Regions from separate parts of the Anoxybacillus sp. P3H1B genome, predicted to be linked through region 3. Evidence: a T-box and tRNA genes for the amino acid it is inferred to sense, from the RefSeq annotation. Region 3 holds a T-box; the other regions hold tRNA genes.

Region 1 (5,028 bases), 660 kb from region 3:
TTTGGCGAGGCATGATTGTTTAACACGTCTGCTCAATCGAAGTGCGTTTATTGCGGCGCTTGAGCAGGCGCTCCAGGAAGCGAAGCAACAGCATCATTTGCTCGCTGTTATATTCATTGATTTAGATCGTTTTAAGCAGGTAAATCATTATTTTGGCCATCGAGCGGGGGATGCTCTTATGGTGAAAATGACAGAATGGTTAAAGCAGTCACTTCGACCAACAGATGTCATCGGGCGACAGGGAGGCGATGAATTCGCCTTAATTGTTTCGCCGGTGTATAAGCTCCAACACCTTCGTTCGATCGTTGAATCGATTTTATCTGTTTCTAAACAGCCTTTGCCGGTTAACGATCTGGAAATGCGTGTTTCTATGAGCATGGGAATCGCTGTTTTTCCATATGATGGAGAAACAGGAGAATCTCTGATGAAAAAGGCAGATATTGCGTTATCTCGCGCTAAAGAACAAGGAAAGAACCAATATCAATTTTTTAATGGCAAGATGGATCAAGGAATCATGCAAAAAACAATAATTGAAACAGCGATCTATCAGGCAATTGAACAGAGGGAATTTACTCTTTTTTATCAACCACAATTTGATATCGCTACAGGTCAAATGATAGGCATGGAGGCGCTGATTCGTTGGCATCATCCGCAAACGGGCTTGATTCCTCCGCATATGTTTATTCCTGTTGCAGAAGAAACAGGGCAGATTATCGCCATTGGCGAGTGGGTGATGGAAGAAGCGTGCCGGCAAGTGAAGCAATGGAATGAGCAGACAGGACGAGCGCTCAGAATCAGTGTCAATATCTCGCCTAAGCAGTTTTTACAGGAAAAGCTGGTTGAACAGATTACGGCCATTTTGAAGAAAACAAATTTGACAGCAGACAGCGTGGATCTGGAAATCACAGAAGGAGTGGCCATTTTTAATGAGCAACACACGATTCAAAAGCTTAAACAGCTGAAAGCGTTAGGAGTTCATATTTCCATTGATGATTTTGGAACAGGTTATAGCTCTCTTAGCTATTTGCGTAAATTTCCGATTCATCGTTTAAAGATCGCCAAAGTATTTATTGATGGAATTGCGCAAACGGAGGAAGATCAAGCGATTGTCGCTTCCGTTATCGGTTTAGCGAAAAATTTGAAGCTGCGCGTGATTGCTGAAGGCGTGGAAACATTTCAACAGCTGCAAATTCTTCGTTCTCTTCATTGTGATGAAATTCAAGGATATGTTCTGGGAAAACCGTTAGTAAAGGAAGAATTTGAAAAAGTGTATTTAAAATAGCCTCCCCAAACAAAGGAAAGAGGGAGGCGATAGGGTGTCCAAGGCTATCGCTGAACGTATTCCATCACGTCTAAATGGAGTTCAATAAGCGCCAATTTTGTTTCATTGGCTAACGGCGAAGCCATAATGCGTTTAACAGCATAATGAAATTTCACCTCTGGAGCTTGACGAACGCGTGGATGAGTCATTTCATCTCTCAGCTCTTTTTCAATCGCTTCATGAATGAGCGCCTTACATCTTTCCTCTGTCAGCTCTTCCTCTTTGTTGAGCGAGCGATTGGACCAAAGTGATCGATAAGCTTCAAACAAATGCATAAATGCAGCCATAGAGATCCCCCTTTGTTGCGCAAAAGTACAAAATTCATTATACAACGATTGTATGATAAAATCATAAAAACAGATTATTCCGAATGTGAATGGCTCTAAGGCGTTAATTTAGGCAAAGGCTAGTGACGGTTGTTTTTGGCCGTTTTTCCTTAAAAAATATATTGACAAATTATTTGTATCGATATAAAATAAAAATCGTCGCTATTTAAATATAGATAGTGACGGCTTGAAAAAAATCATATTGACAATCTCACTTGTTTTATTATAATAATACTTGCTTACGTTTTTAAGCATGCGGAAGTAGTTCAGTGGTAGAACACCACCTTGCCAAGGTGGGGGTCGCGGGTTCGAGTCCCGTCTTCCGCTTCAAAAGGATCTTTGTAATCAGTGCTCATATGTGAACGGTTGCTTTAGAGCGGGAAGTAGCTCAGCTTGGTAGAGCACATGGTTCGGGTCCATGAGGTCGCAGGTTCAAATCCTGTCTTCCCGACCAGTTTCATTTTTGGGGCCTTAGCTCAGCTGGGAGAGCGCCTGCTTTGCACGCAGGAGGTCATCGGTTCGATCCCGATAGGCTCCATCGAATGGAGGAGTACCCAAGTCTGGCTGAAGGGGTCGGTTTCGAAAACCGATAGGGGTGTCACAGCCCGCGGGGGTTCGAATCCCTCCTCCTCCGTCCTATACATATCGCATGATTAGATGTCATACATATAAGTGATAGCGGAATCATAGAAGTTTTATTGCAATAATTTTAAAGACATACATATGTTTAACTGTTTTCGGTGAATTCGCTTTGTTGTATAGGAAAGTAAAGGGGATTTATGGTCAACTTATCTGGAATGTTTGATCAATGACCCGTCGCCTATGTCATATTGACAAAATAGCTGTTCTGCACCATGTTTTAATGTACGGATGCGAATGGAAAGAGAAAGGCGATATAAACATAGGACCAATATACATCGTATCATGGCTCGATAGCTCAGTCGGTAGAGCAAAGGACTGAAAATCCTTGTGTCGGCGGTTCGATTCCGTCTCGAGCCATTTTTTATAGCTGGAGGGGTAGCGAAGTGGCCAAACGCGGCGGACTGTAAATCCGCTCCCTGTGGGTTCGGCGGTTCGAATCCGTCCCCCTCCACCAGTTAGGGGCATAGTTTAATGGTAGAACAGAGGTCTCCAAAACCTCCGGTGTGGGTTCGATTCCTACTGCCCCTGCCATTTTACAGCATGGCGGCTATGGCGAAGTGGTTAACGCACCAGATTGTGGCTCTGGCATTCGTGGGTTCGATTCCCACTAGTCGCCCCTTTTGAATATGAAGAGGATTGGGGTATAGCCAAGCGGTAAGGCAACGGACTTTGACTCCGTGATGCGTTGGTTCGAATCCAGCTACCCCAGCCAAATGCGGAAGTAGTTCAGTGGTAGAACACCACCTTGCCAAGGTGGGGGTCGCGGGTTCGAGTCCCGTCTTCCGCTTTGATGGCGGCATAGCCAAGTGGTAAGGCAGAGGTCTGCAAAACCTTTACCCCCGGTTCGAATCCGGGTGCCGCCTTTGTTGCGAGTGCAGTTTAGTGGCAAAACTTCAGCCACGAGCGATACGTCATTGAATATGTGACGAGTTGCTGATGTCGTGGGTTCGAGTCCCGTCACCCGCTTGTGGCGGTCCAATGGATCGACGAACCGTCTCATTGCTCTGTTTTTCGAACAAATGAAAGAGGCATAGAAAATTGCTTGTGACAGAAGCTTAGGATGATGTCCCAGTAGCTCAGCAGGATAGAGCAGCGGCCTTCTAAGCCGTCGGTCGGGAGTTCGAGTCTCTCCTGGGACGCTGAAAAAAGGGGTTTCCTATAAAAGGAACCCCTTTTTTAATGAGCAAAAGCAGCTCTTTTGCTTCAGGTTAGTTCGATTGGTCTTTTGTAGTTGTTGCTTTAGATAGCTCTGAGTTCTGAAATCGTAACATATTGAGCGATTTGAAGGGAAGCCGTATTTTTATTGAAGCTGCAGTTTGCGCGTTGGATCATTGGTTGCTTCTATATGGCCCCTTGATTATTTTAGCGTGGTTTGCGCTTCAAGGTAGGATTTTGGCACTTTATGGACTTCGTATGCTGTACAAATTCCCGACTCAATCGCCCCTTGGATCCACCCGTGAACCGTTGAAGCGTGTTCTCCTGCAAAATAGACTCTTCCTTCGGGAGAACCGATATATTGCGAAAGCTCAGTGACTTGCTCGGGCTTAAACATCGTAAACGCCCCTCCAGAATACGGATAACGAACCCAACTATGGCTAATTCCTGTTTCGAACTCATGATAAACCTGCTGTCCATGAATAACAGCCAAGTTTTTAAGGGTATACTCTAGCCGATTTTCATCACTTAAACTATCCCATGGTATCGTATCGTCTTCCCATGTGTAGCTGGCCAGTACAACTCCTGGACCAGAGCTTCCCAGTCCGTGGCTTGGATATTGAGTATAAGTAATTGGAAGATCAGAGATGGTTCGACCGCCAAACATTCCTTCTTTTTCCCAGAAACGATGTTTAAATTGAATACCAGTTTTCGTGGAACCGACATAGTGAAGCTCGCGAATCGCTTTCCACTTGTTTTGGGAAAAAGAGTTTCTTGGCTCGATCTCTACAAATTGTAAAATCGAAAATGGAATGGTCACAATGACGAGATCGCCTGTAATTTGAAATGGCTCTAAAATTTTGGTATGCACGGAATGGACGGTAACCTGATTTTGATTTTGTTCAATTTTTCGAACCTTTTGTCCATATAAAATATCATTTTGCAATTGTGGGACAAACGCTTTAGGAAGCTGATCGTTTCCGCCAGTAATCTCATAAAATTTAATGTTTGGGGTAAATAGCACCATTAATTCGCGCAGCATTTCCAAAAAAGAAAGCTCTGGAAATCCTTCTACTGTCTGAATGGATTTAATCATATCAATAGCGCCGCGGGACAGCCTCATTCCAAAAGGATTGTATCGCAAGTAAGTATCCAGTGAATATTTATCCAATTCACGAATGGCAATCGGCCAATTTTTGATTGGATTTTTCTGAATAAAATCGATGACGGGTTTAATAGCCATTTGCAACAGTTCAGTAGCAGTTTTTCCTCGCTCTTGTGGCCAAACAGGAAATCCGAAGATGCTTGGATCTTTTTCGTATGCTTTTAAACGAGCCTGCGTTCCCCGCAAGTAAAGCCAATCGTTAGGTGTGCTATTGATGAACGGATTGACAGGGAGCTTAAATTTTTTAATATATTCAAGCGTTAAATAATGAGTGTGCGGAATGCGCATGGCGCCTGCTTCGAGATATTGATCCTCTCCGCGAAAATTAGAGCGGATCGTGTATATTCTTCCGCCGACTCGTTCCGAGGCTTCAAGAATGGTGACCTGATGTCCCGCCTGCTTCAGCAAAGAAGCAGAAA
Region 2 (5,028 bases), on a different contig from region 3:
AAGTTAAGCTCTCCAGCGCCGATGGTAGTTGGGGCTAACGCCCCTGCAAGAGTAGGACGTTGCTAGGCGCTACATATCGGAGGATTAGCTCAGCTGGGAGAGCACTTGCCTTACAAGCAAGGGGTCGGCGGTTCGATCCCGTCATCCTCCACCATTATTTCAATGAAAACTAGTATAGATGACGCCGGCTTAGCTCAATTGGTAGAGACGAGCGAAGCATCGGTGAAATGACTACGAGTTGCCTCGACGCATTGGACATCTTGGAATGTCTTGGAGAGGAAGAGGCACAAAACCTGATCCTTTTTATAGTTCCATTACTATCTATCATGCCGGCTTAGCTCAATTGGTAGAGCAACTGACTTGTAATCAGTAGGTTGCGGGTTCAAGTCCTGCAGCCGGCACCATAACAGAATATAGGAGCAGGAGCCATTAGCTCAGCAGGTAGAGCATCTGACTTTTAATCAGAGGGTCGGAGGTTCGAGTCCTCCATGGCTCACTTTTTTGCGGGTGTGGCGGAATTGGCAGACGCACCAGACTTAGGATCTGGCGCCTCACGGCGTGGGGGTTCAAGTCCCTCCACCCGCACCATGATAAAGAATAAGGAGCCAATGCGGAAGTAGTTCAGTGGTAGAACACCACCTTGCCAAGGTGGGGGTCGCGGGTTCGAGTCCCGTCTTCCGCTCCAGCCACGCCGGGGTGGCGGAATTGGCAGACGCACAGGACTTAAAATCCTGCGGTAGGTGACTACCGTGCCGGTTCGAGTCCGGCCCTCGGCATCTGCGCTCGTAGCTCAATTGGATAGAGCATCTGACTACGGATCAGAAGGTTAGGGGTTCGAATCCTCTCGAGCGCGCCATACGGGAAGTAGCTCAGCTTGGTAGAGCACATGGTTTGGGACCATGGGGTCGCAGGTTCGAATCCTGTCTTCCCGACCATTTGGAACGAAGGGGCCTTAGCTCAGCTGGGAGAGCGCCTGCTTTGCACGCAGGAGGTCATCGGTTCGATCCCGATAGGCTCCACCATGATTTAACGTATGGCGGTGTAGCTCAGCTGGCTAGAGCGTACGGTTCATACCCGTGAGGTCGGGGGTTCGATCCCCTCCACCGCCATATTATGAATTTTGGACCTTTAGCTCAGCTGGTTAGAGCAGACGGCTCATAACCGTCCGGTCGTAGGTTCGAGTCCTACAAGGTCCACCATTTTGAAATTGTTTGGAGGAGTACCCAAGTCTGGCTGAAGGGGTCGGTCTTGAAAACCGAGAGGCGTCGAGAGGCGCGCGGGGGTTCGAATCCCTCCTCCTCCGCCATCAATATTAATAAGCTAATGATCATCGCGGGGTGGAGCAGCCAGGTAGCTCGTCGGGCTCATAACCCGAAGGTCGCAGGTTCAAATCCTGCCCCCGCAACCAAACAAAATGGTCCCGTAGTGTAGTGGTTAACATGCCTGCCTGTCACGCAGGAGATCGCGGGTTCGAGTCCCGTCGGGACCGCCATAAATGCGTATGGCTCGGTAGCTCAGTCGGTAGAGCAAAGGACTGAAAATCCTTGTGTCGGCGGTTCGATTCCGTCCCGAGCCACCATTTTTGTGTGAATGTTTGTAAATAAAGCGAATGAGTTGCTGAGAAAAGTGCTGTCTTTGGTGAATAATTTAGAAGAATAGCGCAAAAAAGCTTATGTCATGGCTGATTTTTCATAGAAATAAGCCGGCCTACCTCAATTGGTAGAGACGAGCGAAGCATCGGTGAAATGACTGCGAGTTGCCTCGACGCATTGGACATCTTGAAATATCTTGAAGAGGAAGAGGCACAGGACACATATGCTTTTATGGTTAGTTCTATGGATGAAGCCGACTTAGCTCAATTGGTAGAGCAACTGAATCGTAATCAGTAGGTTGCGGGTTCAAGTCCTGCAGTCGGCATTTTAACTTTTTTGAGTAATGGAGGGGTAGCGAAGTGGCCAAACGCGGCGGACTGTAAATCCGCTCCCTGTGGGTTCGGCGGTTCGAATCCGTCCCCCTCCACCAGTTAGGGGCATAGTTTAATGGTAGAACAGAGGTCTCCAAAACCTCCGGTGTGGGTTCGATTCCTACTGCCCCTGCCATTTTACAGCATGGCGGCTATGGCGAAGTGGTTAACGCACCAGATTGTGGCTCTGGCATTCGTGGGTTCGATTCCCACTAGTCGCCCCTTTTGAATATGAAGAGGATTGGGGTATAGCCAAGCGGTAAGGCAACGGACTTTGACTCCGTGATGCGTTGGTTCGAATCCAGCTACCCCAGCCAAATGCGGAAGTAGTTCAGTGGTAGAACACCACCTTGCCAAGGTGGGGGTCGCGGGTTCGAGTCCCGTCTTCCGCTTTGATGGCGGCATAGCCAAGTGGTAAGGCAGAGGTCTGCAAAACCTTTACCCCCGGTTCGAATCCGGGTGCCGCCTTTATCAAATGTAATGAATATAATTGTTATTGTTTAATTAGTTGACTAATAGTTTGTTTTGTGGTATAATATATCATGTTCTGATGTTTGTGATTTGCCGATGTGGCGGAATTGGCAGACGCGCACGACTCAAAATCGTGTTCCCGTGAGGGAGTGTGGGTTCGACTCCCACCATCGGCACCATTTATTTTAACAGGGATGACCTGTTTTTTATTTTAAATTTGCTTCGACAAAATTTTACTTTTTTTGCTTCAAAAAATTACAATTTTGTTTAGCTGTGGTTGCTATTATAGTATATGCACGGGTGTAGTTTAATGGTAAAACCTCAGCCGCGAGCGATACATCATTGTATAGACGACGAGTTGCCTCGACGCACAAAGCATCTTAGAATGAACTGGTAGAGGAAGAGGCATGGCATATCGGGACACTAGAAATTTGTAATGAAAAATTTGATAATTATGCGGGTGTAGTTTAGTGGTAAAACCTCAGCCTTCCAAGCTGATGTCGTGGGTTCGATTCCCATCACCCGCTCCATTTATACATACATAGGGGACAACGCAGTGTTTCGTTTCTTAGGAGAACGGGGCATTGCGTTTTTTGTTTTTACATGCACGTTTATTGTATGATTTTCATTGTCGATTCTCCTCCATGAATCTGTGTGAACATGCTTTGAATGGAGCTAATCATTTTTGCACACTCGGTTTGCTCCATTGCTGGAGATAAGTATACGATTTGTATGGCTTGTTTGGTACTGTATGTAACGGCCGTGCGTTCAGAATCTACAATAGGGCTTCCAAATGGACCAAGCTCATCTTTGGCAATCAGTTTTTTAGCTAATTGAACATGGCGGCCATTGATCGCCTGATATTGATCTTCCTCTGTACCGACTTCAATCGAAATATCTCCCTTTATTTGGTCGGCGTCATAAATTCCGATCGGTATTTTATAATAAAGGGAAAAGAAGTTATTGATGTCGGCAGCTGAGTGAATGGAAGGAATAAATTGCTGTTTTTGTATACGCCGATATAAGCTTTCTGAAGAAGGACGATATCGACTTGGATCAGTTCCAATGGCTTTAAAAATTTGCCGCCATTCATTGATTTCTTTCATTTCAATAATAGGCTTCTCGTGCCATTCAAAATAAATGGATTCTTGAAAAAGCTGCAATCTTCCCTTCAACATTTGCGGAGAATCGTCTACTACGATATTGTTGTAAGTGATGACTCCTACTTTGAATGTTGGAATGATATGCTTGAGTGTTTGTGATATATTGATGTTCATATGTTCACCTCTAGTTTTTAATTTCATTTTACCATGAATTTAATATTTTAGCGAAAGGAGGGATTAGCATGGATGTGAAAAAATTGAAAGAAGATATTATTCAATACAGCCAAACCATCGGAATTGATAAAATTGGCTTTGCAAGTGCTGATCCGTTTGTGGAACTAAAGGAACGCCTTCGTCTTCAGCAACAGCTTGGATATCAATCAGGATTTGAGGAGCCGGATATTGAAAAAAGAACCGATCCCGCTCTGCTGTTGGATGAAGCGAAATCCATTATTTCTATCGCGCTTGCTTATCCTTCGAAAATGAAAAATGCGCCTCGAAGCACAAAAGAGGAAAAACGCGGAATTTTTTGCAGGGCGTCGTGGGGAACGGATTATCATATTATTTTGCAAGAGCGTCTGTTAAAGCTAAAGGAGTTTATTTTAGAAAGAGTGCCAAATGCAAAGGTTAAATCAATGGTAGATACGGGAGAATTAGCGGATCGGGCTGTGGCTGAGAGAGCCGGGATCGGTTGGAGCGGCAAAAACTGTGCGATTATTACTCCAGAGTTTGGATCATATGTGTATTTGGGAGAAATGATCACGAATATACCGTTTCCTCCAGATAATCCTATAGAAAATCGGTGTGGTTCATGTACAAAATGCCTCGATGCTTGCCCGACAGGAGCGCTTGTCCAAGGGGGACAGCTCAACGCTCAACGGTGCATTGCTTTTTTAACGCAGACAAAAGGTTTTATCGCAGATGAATTTCGTGAAAAAATTGGCAACCGTTTATACGGATGTGATACTTGCCAAACAGTGTGCCCAGAAAACAAAGGAAAGGACTTTCATTTTCACGAAGAAATGGAACCGGATCCAGAGGTGGTGAAGCCATTACTTAAGCCACTTCTCCATATGACGAATCGAGAGTTTAGAGAAAAGTTTGGGACTCTTTCGGGTGCATGGAGGGGGAAAAAGCCGATTCAAAGAAATGCTATTTTGGCATTAGCTCATTTTCAAGATCGGACAGCCATTCCTGATTTGTTAAAATTGCTAAAGGAAGATAGTCGGCCAGTCATCCGGGGAACAGCAGCTTGGGCATTAGGGAAAATTGGTGATGAAAATGTTATGCCCATTTTAGAAGAGGCCTTACAAATTGAAAAAGATGAAGAAGTATTGCGAGAAATAAAAAAAGGATTGCAGTTGTTGATGAATAGAAGGAAAGATGGAAAAAATCAGCCGACCATCACATAATGTAAAATAAAAAAGAAAAAGTGGTGGGCAATGTGAAAAAAGAGTTAGAAGAGCTGCTTAGAAAACGGGCACAATCCTT
Region 3 (5,028 bases):
TATTGATGATCGTGGGACAAAAACAAATAGTATGTAAACGAAGGATAGACTTCTTGCAATGTTTCGATAATTTCTTCCAAAACATCTTCAATTTTCATTGATGCATGAATTTTAGTTGTGAAATGGTGAAGGAGCTCATATCGTTTTTCCTCTCCCAATCCTCGCGAAAATTTCTTCATTTTGCTAAACAACCGAGAAAAGTCCGCTTCAATTTGTTCGAGAAACGAAAGGCTCCATTGCCGCTTTATATAGATAAGCTGCAAAACCCCTAAAAACTCTTCAGAATGCCAAAGAACAATTTGTGCAGCTGTATATTGTTCATCGCGCTCATAGACATGGACTTTTTTCATCGAGCTATCTTCGTGAAATTTGATATTAGGTAAAAAGTCGTAAAAAGGTTCCCCTTCTTTTGTCGTAACTTCGGGATAAAAGACTTTTTTAAAAGGATCAAATAAAAACAGCGTGGCTTCCTCTAGCATAAACTCCTGCTTCAGCAATAGAAGCAAGTGCATCATAACTTTTGAAAAATGGTCGTACTCCTCATACGACAGCATCCAATCAAAAAACTTTTCTTTAAAAGCTGTATACGCCTCTTTCTCCTCTATTTTCATCATTCCATTCACCTGCATCTATAGTCTTGTCTCTGTAACAAAAACACCGCCATTTATTGAAAAGAGTGAAAGTTTTTTTCAAAAAATTACATCTTTTATTATACCATACGAACGGACTATAAAGAAATAAAATGTTGAGGTTGACTTTATTTTATAAAAATCATATAATATCGTTTGTGTAAAATATAGCAGCCTATGTGGTCACCTTTATTGGTTCATTTTGTTCCTCTTCGTCAAGAGGTGTATCGTGTAACTCTTAGCTGCTAGAGCGAGGATACATGAAAACAAAATGGCCTTAATTGTTGATTCACGTCTGCTTTTATTTTACCTAAAATAAAAGCAAAAGGAGGAGCATTATGGCTCGTTATACAGGTCCAACATGGAAAATTTCTCGCCGTCTTGGCATCTCATTAAGCGGTACAGGTAAAGAGTTGCAAAAGCGTCCTTACCCACCAGGCCAACATGGTCCAGGTCAACGTAAAAAACTATCTGAGTACGGCTTGCAATTGCAAGAAAAACAAAAGCTCCGTCATATGTACGGTGTAAATGAACGCCAATTCCGCAAAACATTTGACGAAGCTGGAAAAATGGCTGGTAAACACGGTGAAAACTTCATGATTCTTCTTGAATCTCGCCTTGACAACCTTGTTTACCGTTTAGGCCTTGCGCGTACACGTCGTCAAGCTCGCCAATTAGTGAACCATGGTCACATTCTAGTAAATGGAGGCCGTGTAGATATTCCATCGTATCGCGTGAAACCAGGACAAACTATTTCTGTTCGCGAAAAATCTCGCAACCTTCAAATCATTAAAGAAGCGTTAGAGGTTAACAACTTCGTTCCTGATTACTTAACATTAGATGCTGAAAAATTAGAAGGAACATACACTCGTTTCCCTGAACGCTCTGAGCTGCCAGCTGAAATTAACGAGGCATTGATCGTTGAGTTCTACTCTCGTTAATGTGAAAAATCCCTCTGGAGTATTCCAGAGGGATTTTGTTTACTATGATTTATATTGGATCAAATGGTACTTTTTCTTACCGCGTCGGATTACGGTAAACTGTCCTTCCACACGGTCCTCTTTTGTCAAGACTTTATTCACATCCTGTACCCTTTCGCCATTCACATAAATCGCGCCATTTGTTAAATCCTCACGCGCCTGTCGTTTCGATGAAACAATTCCGCTCGTGACAAGAAGTTCAAGAAGAGACACTTCCTCTGCTTCTCCTGTATACTCGAATGATGGAACATCGTGGAATCCTTGTCTAATCTCATCTGCTGTCAACTCAGAAATGCTGCCGCTAAATAAGGCCTCGGAAATTTTAATGGCTTGCCGCAGCGCCTCTTCTCCATGTACAAGCTTTGTCACTTCCTCCGCCAATGCTTTTTGCGCTGTGCGTTTTTCTGGCGCTTCCTGTAATTCTTTCTCTAGCTGTTCAATTTCCTCTTTTGTTAAGAATGTGAAATACTTCAAGTATTTGATCACATCCCGATCATCTGTATTAATCCAGAACTGGTAAAACTCATATGGAGACGTCTTTTCTTTATCAAGCCAGACAGCGCCGCTTTCCGTTTTACCAAACTTTGTTCCATCCGCCTTCGTGACTAAAGGAAGCGTCAAGCCAAATGCCTTCGCTTCTTCTTCCGTCTTGCGGATTAATTCTAATCCTGCTGTAATATTCCCCCATTGGTCGCTTCCGCCAATTTGCAGCCTGCAATTTTCATTTTGATATAGCTTTAGGAAATCAAAGGATTGCAAAATCATATAGCTGAATTCTGTAAAGGAAATGCCCGTTTCAATTCTCGATTGAACAGATTCCTTCGCAAGCATGTAGTTTAAGCCAAAGTTTTTTCCGACATCCCGCAAAAACGAAATAACATCCAAAGAACGAGTCCAGTCATAGTTGTTCGCAATTTTCGCTGGATTTTCCGCCGTATCAAAATCTAAAAAGCGAGATAGCTGTTCTTTGATTTTTTCGCTCCATTGCTGTACAATCTCTTTTTCGTTCAATGAGCGCTCGCTTTTCCTTCCGCTTGGATCACCGATGAGGCCGGTTGCTCCACCAACGAGCGCAATAGGAAAATGTCCTGCCTGCTGAAATCTTCTTAAAGTCAAAATCGGTAATAAATGGCCGATATGCAGGCTATCAGCTGTCGGATCAAATCCGCAATATAAGCTGATTTTCTCTTCAGATAATAATTTTTCTAGTCCTTCGTGATCTGTGACTTGATTGATAAGCCCACGCCACTCTAATTCATGAAGTAAATTCATGCGCTTCACCTCTCCATAAAAATTAAAAACTCGTCCCTCCACATTGAAGGGACGAGTGTTGATCGCGGTACCACCCTACTTAGAGAGCATTCTGCTCCCTCGCTTGTTTGGATAACGGCCTCTCACCGTCTTTTGCTACTAAGCATTCGCAGAGCCGTTCACAAAAGAAGCTCCAGGAGGTAATTCGCGTCTACCTTTGCACTGGTTCACACCAACCACCAGCTCTCTGAAACAGGGAGATAAACACTACTCATTCCTGTCATCGCTTAAATCATTCATTTTAGGATATACATGTTTTTACCACAATCCATTTGAATTGTCAAATATGATCGCAAAAAAGGACAAAAAGTCATAATATTTGACATTTTATATGATATAATAAAACTAATTTTTATTCCCTTACATTTGCCGTTACGTTAGCTCTCCAACCGAATGGAGTCGGCTTTTTCTCAAAAAAACCGAACGTCTTTTGCTGCATGATTGTGTAAAAGCCTTTACATGGAACGATTCGCTCCATCTATTCGTGAAGGATGGACTTCATGAACCGGGAAAGATGGATTCATTAGCATGCTTGTGGCGTAAGATCAAATCAGCTCATCCGTTGTCCTTGTGCTGCACGAAACCAAAAGCTCACGGTCGAAAGGCAAGTCGGTCATCTTCTGCTCACACAAGGATAAATGTTGAGGCGTCCATATTGCGTCATGCTCAACTTATACTGGGACATTCACATATTTTTTAAGACATACTTGATTTTTATGGAGGCAAACATGGAACAGCCAAGACAACCGTTTTCCCTGCAAAAAGCGTTGCGAAACCTATATATCACGTATGAAATTGTGTGGAATGTTTTTCTTGTGTTCATTATTTTGCTTATTTGCGCTGCCTGCTTTGCTTTCGGAGTCGGTGCTGGTTACTTTGCCTCTTTAGTAAAAAATATGCCGGTTCCATCGTATAAAGAAATGAAAAAGGATATTTACAACTATGAAGAAACGACCCATATTTATTTTGCTAATCAGGTATACTTAGGCAGCTTCCGTTCCGATTTAGAGAGAGAGGAAGTGTCGTTAAAAGAGGTGTCCCCCTATGTTATTCAAGCGATTATCGCTACAGAGGATGAATACTTTTATACGCATCGCGGCGTAGTTCCAAAAGCAATTGCGCGCGCTTTGTTTCAAGAAGCAACGAATTCCTCCATGCGCACAGGCGGCAGCACGCTGACACAACAGCTTGTCAAAAATCAAATTTTGACAAACGAGGTATCTTTTGAACGCAAAGCCAAAGAAATTTTGCTTGCCCTCCGACTTGAACACTTTTTCAAAAAAGAAGAGATTTTAGAAGCGTATTTAAATGTGGTTCCATTCGGGAGAAATTCATCCGGCCACAATGTTGCCGGCATTCAAGCAGCGGCAAAAGGGATTTTTGGCATTGACGCAAAAGATTTAAACCTGGCGCAGGCCGCTTTTTTGGCAGGTCTTCCACAAAGCCCATTCGGTTACACTCCGTTTACGAGCGATGGGCAAGTAAAAAAAGATCTTTCTCCAGCTCTGGAACGAATGAAGTTTGTATTAAAGCGAATGAAAAGATTAGGCTATATTTCTCAAAGCCAATACGAAGAGGCTTTGAAATATAAGATTGCACAACATTTTGCACCGCCGCAGCCATCGCCATTTGAAAAATATCCATGGCTTACAATGGAGATCGAACAGCGATCAAAAGATATTTTAGCAGCTGTTTTAGCGCAAAAAGATGGTTATGAGAAAAAAGATTTACAAAACAATGCTCCCCTTTATCAGGAATATATAGCGAAAGCAGAAAAGCAACTGCGGCAAAATGGATACGATATTTATACGACCGTTGATCAAGATATTTACGATCGCATGCAATCGATCGTCGCCAAGTATCCGTATTTCGGCCATGACGTGATCAGAACAGAAACCAATCAAGCGGGGCAAACCGTTCAGAAGACCGAACCGGTGGAAGTTGGAGCCATGCTCATTGAAAATAAAACAGGAAGAATCATCAGTTTTGTCGGCGGTCGAGACTACCACCGCCAGCAATTAAATCATGCGACGCAAGCCTATCGTTCAAATGGCTCCACAATGAAACCGCTTTTAGTTTATGCGCCAGCTATGGAAATGGGGGTTGTT

The links. The T-box of region 3 lies ahead of tyrS (tyrosine--tRNA ligase). A T-box ahead of a tRNA ligase gene usually reads a tRNA of that ligase, here a tRNA-Tyr.
Region 1: it has a tRNA-Tyr gene. The T-box ahead of tyrS (tyrosine--tRNA ligase) is inferred to sense a tRNA for this amino acid. The anticodon was not compared.
Region 2: it has a tRNA-Tyr gene. The T-box ahead of tyrS (tyrosine--tRNA ligase) is inferred to sense a tRNA for this amino acid. The anticodon was not compared.

What each region holds. Positions count from the first base shown of each region.
Region 1 is NZ_LPUG01000009.1:6,839-11,866, reverse strand. It holds gene AT864_RS00340 (bifunctional diguanylate cyclase/phosphodiesterase) at 1-1,282, shown strand, start outside; gene AT864_RS00335 (hypothetical protein) at 1,327-1,608, opposite strand; tRNA gene AT864_RS00330 (tRNA-Gly) at 1,903-1,974, shown strand; tRNA gene AT864_RS00325 (tRNA-Pro) at 2,025-2,101, shown strand; tRNA gene AT864_RS00320 (tRNA-Ala) at 2,113-2,185, shown strand; tRNA gene AT864_RS00315 (tRNA-Ser) at 2,192-2,281, shown strand; tRNA gene AT864_RS00310 (tRNA-Phe) at 2,574-2,646, shown strand; tRNA gene AT864_RS00305 (tRNA-Tyr) at 2,659-2,743, shown strand; tRNA gene AT864_RS00300 (tRNA-Trp) at 2,747-2,820, shown strand; tRNA gene AT864_RS00295 (tRNA-His) at 2,833-2,905, shown strand; tRNA gene AT864_RS00290 (tRNA-Gln) at 2,927-3,001, shown strand; tRNA gene AT864_RS00285 (tRNA-Gly) at 3,005-3,076, shown strand; tRNA gene AT864_RS00280 (tRNA-Cys) at 3,082-3,152, shown strand; tRNA gene AT864_RS17805 (tRNA-Arg) at 3,158-3,255, shown strand; tRNA gene AT864_RS00275 (tRNA-Arg) at 3,355-3,428, shown strand; gene AT864_RS00270 (flavin monoamine oxidase family protein) at 3,647-5,028, opposite strand, start outside.
Region 2 is NZ_LPUG01000012.1:310-5,337, forward strand. It holds rRNA gene rrf (5S ribosomal RNA) at 1-68, shown strand, start outside; tRNA gene AT864_RS07140 (tRNA-Val) at 79-154, shown strand; tRNA gene AT864_RS07145 (tRNA-Thr) at 329-404, shown strand; tRNA gene AT864_RS07150 (tRNA-Lys) at 424-496, shown strand; tRNA gene AT864_RS07155 (tRNA-Leu) at 504-588, shown strand; tRNA gene AT864_RS07160 (tRNA-Gly) at 611-685, shown strand; tRNA gene AT864_RS07165 (tRNA-Leu) at 691-776, shown strand; tRNA gene AT864_RS07170 (tRNA-Arg) at 780-856, shown strand; tRNA gene AT864_RS07175 (tRNA-Pro) at 859-935, shown strand; tRNA gene AT864_RS07180 (tRNA-Ala) at 947-1,022, shown strand; tRNA gene AT864_RS07185 (tRNA-Met) at 1,036-1,109, shown strand; tRNA gene AT864_RS07190 (tRNA-Ile) at 1,123-1,199, shown strand; tRNA gene AT864_RS07195 (tRNA-Ser) at 1,214-1,306, shown strand; tRNA gene AT864_RS07200 (tRNA-Met) at 1,332-1,408, shown strand; tRNA gene AT864_RS07205 (tRNA-Asp) at 1,417-1,492, shown strand; tRNA gene AT864_RS07210 (tRNA-Phe) at 1,504-1,579, shown strand; tRNA gene AT864_RS07215 (tRNA-Thr) at 1,845-1,917, shown strand; tRNA gene AT864_RS07220 (tRNA-Tyr) at 1,938-2,022, shown strand; tRNA gene AT864_RS07225 (tRNA-Trp) at 2,026-2,099, shown strand; tRNA gene AT864_RS07230 (tRNA-His) at 2,112-2,184, shown strand; tRNA gene AT864_RS07235 (tRNA-Gln) at 2,206-2,280, shown strand; tRNA gene AT864_RS07240 (tRNA-Gly) at 2,284-2,355, shown strand; tRNA gene AT864_RS07245 (tRNA-Cys) at 2,361-2,431, shown strand; tRNA gene AT864_RS07250 (tRNA-Leu) at 2,527-2,613, shown strand; tRNA gene AT864_RS07255 (tRNA-Gly) at 2,891-2,964, shown strand; gene AT864_RS07260 (B3/4 domain-containing protein) at 3,046-3,711, opposite strand; gene queG (tRNA epoxyqueuosine(34) reductase QueG) at 3,780-4,949, shown strand; gene AT864_RS07270 (amidase domain-containing protein) at 4,982-5,028, shown strand, end outside.
Region 3 is NZ_LPUG01000009.1:663,941-668,968, forward strand. It holds gene AT864_RS03540 (sensor domain-containing diguanylate cyclase) at 1-611, opposite strand, end outside; gene rpsD (30S ribosomal protein S4) at 968-1,570, shown strand; gene tyrS (tyrosine--tRNA ligase) at 1,613-2,881, opposite strand; T-box leader at 2,926-3,153, opposite strand; gene AT864_RS03555 (transglycosylase domain-containing protein) at 3,649-5,028, shown strand, end outside.